DNA from 2 places in the Tistrella mobilis genome. Region 2 is predicted to be linked to the other one. Evidence: riboswitches for the same ligand, from Rfam matches in the RefSeq annotation. Region 2 holds a riboswitch; the other holds the start of a gene.
The links. Region 2 has a riboswitch for thiamine pyrophosphate ahead of thiM (hydroxyethylthiazole kinase). Riboswitches for the same ligand answer to the same signal wherever they lie in the genome.
Positions count from the first base shown of each region.

Region 1: it holds a riboswitch for thiamine pyrophosphate, as region 2 does, so the genes downstream of both, P7L68_RS09495 (ABC transporter ATP-binding protein) here and thiM (hydroxyethylthiazole kinase) in region 2, are expected to answer to the same signal.

Region 1 covers NZ_CP121017.1:814,357-817,751, reverse strand. Annotated here, with positions in the region: gene P7L68_RS09505 (Hpt domain-containing protein) at 1-209, opposite strand, end outside; gene P7L68_RS09500 (DUF192 domain-containing protein) at 249-800, opposite strand; TPP riboswitch at 1,117-1,225, shown strand; gene P7L68_RS09495 (ABC transporter ATP-binding protein) at 1,223-2,011, shown strand; gene P7L68_RS09490 (ABC transporter permease) at 2,008-2,787, shown strand; gene P7L68_RS09485 (ABC transporter substrate-binding protein) at 2,828-3,395, shown strand, end outside.
Region 2 covers NZ_CP121017.1:4,521,250-4,524,644, reverse strand. Annotated here, with positions in the region: gene P7L68_RS25995 (disulfide bond formation protein B) at 107-646, shown strand; gene P7L68_RS25990 (demethoxyubiquinone hydroxylase family protein) at 702-1,280, shown strand; TPP riboswitch at 1,319-1,438, shown strand; gene thiM (hydroxyethylthiazole kinase) at 1,539-2,348, shown strand; gene thiE (thiamine phosphate synthase) at 2,345-2,983, shown strand; gene P7L68_RS25975 (pyridoxal phosphate-dependent aminotransferase) at 2,980-3,395, opposite strand, start outside.

The DNA of each region.
Region 1 (3,395 bases), 1.2 Mb from region 2:
GCGGCCAGCGCCCTGGCTCCCAGATTGGCGGCGGAGCCTTTGAAGCCATGGGCCGCGCGCCGCCAGGGCTCGCCGCCGGTCCCGAGAGCCGCATCCAGCGCCGCCAGATAGTCCAACGCCCCCGCCTCGAACAGGCCGAAGACCTCGTCTTCGAGATCCCGGTCACCGAGGGTATAGGATCTGAGCTGGTCGAGGTCGAAGATCTCCACCGGCATCTCCTTCACCGGCATTCTTTCGGGGCGTGGCGATCAGTCTAGCGGGAATTCCGCATGCACCACCGTGTCGCCCGGCCGGATGCCGAGCAGCCGGGCGGTGCCGGCATTCAGTTCCAGCACCGCACGTGCGGCATGCTTGGAGCCGATGGGCGTGTCGGTCAGCGGCACGGTATCGGCCGCGATGTCGACCACCACACCCTCGGCGTCCAGAAACAGCATGTCGAGCGGCACATAGGTGTTGCGCATCCACATGGTCGGCTGGCTGCCTTCGGGGAAGACGAACAGCATGCCGCGATCGGCATCGAGATCGGAGCGGAACATCAGCCCCATGGATCGCGCCTCGTGCGATCGGGCGACCTCCACCCGGAACATGCGCGCCTTGCCGCCCTCGGCCGGACGGATCGCCAGCGGCTCCAGCGGCTGTTCCGGCAGGGCCTGAGCCTGGATCACCGCGCTCGGCCATGATCTCGCCGCCACCGCCGGCCACGCCCAGGCGCAGTTTGCGGCCAGCATCATGGTTGCGATCAGCAGACAGAGCAATGCCCGGTGGCCGGCACGGCACCGGTTCAGGACCTGGTCCAGCATACGCGTTCCTCGTCGGGGGCTCACGTGGCCGTTACCGTCGCCTGCCTGCCCGGAGATGTACAGGACATACACCCGGAAAGCGGTCGTCGCGTCGGCCGTCGCGGCTTGGTGCGGTCGGGGGACGTGGCGGAGCCTGCGCCGCGGCCGACCTCCGGACGGGGTCATCCGAACGGGAAGACGGCCGGGCTGCGTCTTCGGTCATACTCCGGCCCGGCGTCGCGCGCAACCGGAACGCTCGATACCCCCCAAAACACGCGCATGACGCAAGGTGCGCCATGGGATCTTGCACCCTGGATACCGCCGGTGCATAGTTCGGCCTTCACTTGGGGGGAGCCGCGGTGCGGCGGCTGAGAGGTTCCCGGTTCGGAACGACCCCTGAACCTGATCCGGTTCGCACCGGCGGAGGAACAAGTGCGCATGCCATGCCCGACGACATTCGTCCCCTCATCCATCCGTTGACCGCAGAGCCCGCGGTCCGGGTGCAGGCGCCTGCCCTGCATCTCGCCGATGTCACCATCCGCCCGGGCGGGCGGCTGGTGACCAACGGGCTCAGCCTCGATATCACCGCCGGCCGTATCACGGCGCTGCTCGGCGCCAGCGGTTCGGGCAAGACCACGCTGCTGCGCCTGATCGCGGGCCTCGATGTCGCGGGGCTGGAACGCGGCCGGGTCACGGCCTCCGACGGCCGGCCTCTCGATGGCCGGATCGCCTGGATGGCCCAGCAGGATCTGCTGATGCCCTGGGCGCGGGTCATCGACAATGTCACGCTGGGCGACCGGCTGCGTGGCCGGAGAGCCGATCGTGCCCGGGCGCTCGACCTGCTCGACCGGCTGGGCCTGGCCGGCACCGCCGCTCTTCGCCCCGCAGCTCTTTCGGGCGGCATGCGCCAGCGGGTGGCCCTGGCCCGCACGCTGATGGAAGACCGGCCGGTGGTGCTGATGGACGAACCCTTCGGCGCGCTCGATGCCGTCACCCGCCACGGGCTTCAGGATCTGGCCTGCCGCATGCTGCGCGGCCGCACCGTGCTGCTGGTCACCCATGATCCGCTGGAAGCGCTGCGCATGGGCGACGAGATCGTGGTGCTGACCGGCAACCCGGCCCGGCCGATGGCAGTCACGGCGCCGCCCGGACCGGTGCCGCGCCCGGTGGATGCCCCCGATCTGGGCGACCGGCTCGCCCGGTTGATGGCGGTGCTGGAGGTGCGGTCATGACCGGACAGGCTTCGGGCGCCTGGTGGCGCGGTCTGGTGGCGGTTGCGGGGCTGATCGCGATCTGGTGGGCGGCGGTGCTCGCCACGGACCTTCCGCCCTTCCTGCTGCCCGCTCCCGATCAGGTGGCGCAGGCGATCTGGACCAATCGGGCGCTGCTGGCCGATCACGCCGCGGTTACCGCACTGGAAATCGCGCTGGGGCTCGGGGCCGGTACCGCCATCGGCGTCACCTCGGCACTGGCGATCGCCGGCGCCCCCCGGCTCGGTCGCTGGATGATGCCGGTGATGGTGGGTGCCCAGGCCCTGCCGGTCTTCGCGCTTGCCCCGCTGCTGACCCTCTGGTTCGGCTATGGCTATGCGCCCAAGATCGTGATGGCCGCGCTGATCATCTTCTTTCCCGTCGCCGTCGCCTTTCTGGACGGGCTGAGGCGCACCGAGCCCGGCTGGCTCGACATGGCCCGGGTGATGGGCGCATCGCGCCGGCGCAGCCTGCTGCTCATCCGCCTGCCCGCCGCGCTGCCGGCCCTCGCCTCGGGGCTCCGGGTCGCGGCCGCGGTGGCGCCGATCGGGGCCGTGGTCGGCGAATGGGTCGGCTCTTCCGCCGGCCTCGGCTATCTGATGCTGCATGCCAACGGCCGGATGAAGACCGACCAGATGTTCGCGGCCCTCGCCGTGCTGGTCGTCCTGACCCTGGTTCTTTATCTCGTGGTCGACCGGGCGCTGCGCGCCGCCATGCCCTGGCAGGCGGATGCGCTCGACGGCGGCCAGCGAAGCTGACACCCCGCATCCATATCATCACTCCCGGAGGAGATGCCCCATGACGCAGCGTGTTCCCACGCGGCGCGGCATGCGCCGTGTGCTGGCCGCCACCCTGGTTGCCGCCACCACCCTGGCCGCCCCGGCCGTCCAGGCGGCCGAAAAGCTGACCCTGCTGCTCGACTGGTATGTGAACCCCGACCACGCCCCCCTGCTGGTCGCCCAGGAAAAGGGCTATTTCGCCGAGGAAGGGCTGGAGGTGGAGATGATCGCCCCGGCCGATCCGTCGGACCCGCCCAAGCTGGTCGCCGCCGGCCGGGCCGATCTTGCCATCACCTATCAGCCGCAGCTGATCGCCATGGTGCATGAAGGCCTGCCGCTGAAGCGGGTCTCCACCCTGGTCGCCACCCCGCTCAACAGCATCATCACGCTGGCCGACGGCCCGGTGAAGACGCTGGCCGACCTCAAGGGCCGCAGGATCGGCTATTCGGTCGCAGGTTTCGAGGACGCGCTGCTCGGCCGCATGCTGGCGAGTGCCGGGCTTACCATCGACGACGTCACCCTGATCAACGTCAACTTCGCCCTCGCCCCCTCGGTGATGTCGGGGCAGGTGGATGCGGTGATCGGTG
Region 2 (3,395 bases):
GTCGAGCCGCCGTGACACACGTCACGGAACGGTCGCAGGCCTTGCCGCAGGATGGCCCGCCCGGCTGCCCGTGTCGCCGTCCGAGATGCCGGAGAGAACCCGCTCCATGTCCCTGCTCACCAAGCCCGTCGATCTGATGGCGGCACGCCTGCGTGCCCGCGGGATCGATCCGCTGCTGCCTTTCCTGGGGGCGGCCAGCCTTGCCCTGCTGGGGGGTGCCCTCAGCTTCCAGTTCCTGGGCGGGCTGGAGCCCTGCGTGCTCTGCCTGCAGCAGCGTTGGCCGCATCTGGGCGTGGCGGTGGCTGCGGGCGCGCTGACGGCGCTTGGGCCTTCGCGGCGGGTGCAGGGCTGGGGGCTGCTGCTGATCACGGTGCTGCTGCTGATGACCGGCGGTATCGGTCTTTATCATGTTGGCGTCGAGCAGGGCTGGGTGGAGGCGAGCGCCGCCTGCTCGATGAGCACGGCCGCCGGCGCCCAGGACCTGGCGTCCCTGCGGGCTGCCATCGCCGGCGCACCACGTGCCGCCTGCACCGATATCGCCTGGTCGCTGCTGGGGATCAGCATGGCCGGATGGAATGCGCTGCTGTCGGTTCTGCTGGCGGGTATTGCCGCGGGCGGCGCGCGGCGTATCTTCAGGCATGGCTGACAAGCCGACCGGACGCTCCCTCACCGGACGATCCCCGACCGGAGACCGCCTGCAGATGACCGACCAGCCCCGCCTCAGCAATGACCGCCCCACAGCCGCGCGTGTCCTGCCCGGCGATCCCGATGCCCGCACCCTGGTCGAACGGATGATCCGGGTCGATCAGGCGGGGGAATACGGTGCCGCCCGGATCTATGCCGGCCAGCTGGCGGTGATGGGCAAGGGTCCGCATGGCGCCACCATCCGCCATATGGCCGACCAGGAACGGGTCCATCTGGAGACCTTCAACCGGATGATGGTGGAACGCCGGGTGCGGCCGACCCTGCTGTCGCCGGTCTGGCATGCCGCGGGTTTTGCACTGGGGGCGGTGACCGCGGCCATGGGACCGCGGGCGGCGATGGCCTGCACGGTTGCGGTCGAGGAAGAGATCGACCGCCACTACCGCGCCCAATCGGCGGCACTGGGACCCGACGAGGCTCCTTTGCGCGATACCATCGAACGTTTCCGGGCCGAAGAGCTGGAGCATCGAGACACGGGCCTCGCCCATGGCGCCGAACAGGCGACCGGCTACAAGGCGATGAAGGCGCTGATCGGCGCGGGCTCCAGAATGGCGATCTGGCTGTCGACCCGGATCTGATCGACGTTGACACCGTGCCCGGGCGGCGCGCAGTCTGAAGACCTCACCAGGGGTGTCCCGACAAGGGGCTGAGATTCTGCAGGGCCGCAAGGCAGCGCAGGGACCCGACGAACCTGATCCAGTTCATACTGGCGGAGGGATGGTGCGGATGGCCGGCTCCTGCAACCCCTGCGGCGCAGGGGAGACGGCGTTTCTGAGCCTCTCCCTCTCTCTGCCGGTCCGCGCCGGATCGATCAAGATCGAGAGGGAGGAACCGGAATGACCCCGCAAAGAACCGCCGGTGCCGCTGAACTCCACGCCCGCATGCAGCGGAGCGCTCCGCTGGTACATTGCATCACCAACTACGTCGCGATGAACGTGGCAGCCAATGTGCTGCTCGCCGCCGGCGCCTCGCCGGCCATGGTCCATGCCGAGGAAGAGGCGGGTGAGTTCGCAGGCCTCGCCGGCGCATTGACCGTCAATATCGGTACGCTCTCACCCGGCTGGGTCGGCGGCATGAAGGCGGCGATTGCGGGCGCGACAGCGGCCGGACGGCCCTGGGTGCTGGACCCCGTCGCCCATTTCGCGACCGGCTACCGGCGGCGGGTGGCGGCGGAGCTGCTGGCGCTCGGCCCGACGGTGGTGCGTGGCAACGCCTCTGAGATCATCGCGCTCGATGGCGGCACCAGTGCCGGACAGGGCGCCGACGCAGGCGATCCGGTGGAACAGGCGGAAGAGGCCGCGCGGCGGCTGGCACAACGCCATGCAACGGTGGTGGCGGTGACCGGTCCGGTCGATTTCGTGACCGACGGTGCACAAGCGGTCCGAATCTCGGGCGGGTCGGCGCTGATGCCGAAGGTGACGGCGCTTGGCTGCTCGCTCACCTGTCTGGTCGGCGCCTTCACGGCGGTGGCGGCCGATGCTCCGTTCGAGGCGACGGTCGCAGCGCTCGCCACCTTTGCGGCGGCAGGGGAGGCGGCGGAACGGGGGGCAGAGGGCCCGGGCTCCTTCGCCATGCGCTTCCTGGATGCGCTGCATGGTCTTGAAGCACGGGCGCTCGAGGCGGGAGAAAGGATCCGGCCGGCATGAAGCGTTTCGATCTCTCGCTCTATCTTGTTCTCGACCCCGATCTCTGCCGCGTGCGGTCGATGGTGGAGACCACCCGCGCCGCCGTTGCCGGTGGGGCCACGATCGTTCAACTGCGCGACAAGACAGCCGGTACGGCCGGGCTGATCGAGACCGGCCGGGCGCTCATGTCGGTGCTGGAAGGCACCGGCGTACCGCTGATCGTGAATGACGACGTCGAGGCTGCGGTCGCGATCGGTGCCCATGGAGTGCATGTCGGCCAGGGCGACATGCCCGCGGCAGAGGCCCGTCGCCGGATCGGGCCCCGGATGATCCTGGGCCTGTCGGTCGAGACCGAGGCGGTGGTGCGGGCGGTCGATCCGGCGGTGGTCGACTATGTGGGGGCGGGCCCCGTCTTCGCGACCCAGACCAAGCCGGATCATGAGCCGCCGACCGGTTTCGACGGCCTTGCCCGGCTGGTGGCGCTGTCGCCCGTGCCGGCGGTGGCGATCGGCGGGCTGAAGGCTGATCATGTGGCGCCGGTGCTGGCGTCTGGCGCCGAGGGACTGGCGGTGGTCTCGGCGATCTGCGGCCAGCCCGACCCCGAGGCGGCGGCCCGGAGGATCGCCGACGCCATCCGGGACTGTCGCCGGGGTTAGCCCTCCCGGGTGCCGGCAAAGAAGGCGTCGAGCCTCCGGGCCGCCTCGGCGGCGAGCGTCGGGTCGATGGCGAAGCACAGGCGCAGATAACCATCGCCGCCGGGGCCGAAGGCGGAGCCGGGGGCAAGGCCGACCCCGGCTTCTCGCAGGATGCGCACGGCGGTCGAGAAGGCGTCGTTCATGCCGCGCACGCCGAAGAACAGGTAGAAGCCGCCATCCGGCTTCACCACGGTCACTTCGGGAATGGCGGCAAGGGCGTCGAGCAGCACGTCCCGGGCAGTCATGGTGCGGGTGACCAGTGCCCTTATCCCCGGGTCGCCCTCGTTCAGGGCTGCGATGGCGGCATGCTGGATGAACGTGGCGACGCCGGTGGTGTTGTACTGGGAGAGGTTCTCGAAGATGCGGGACATCC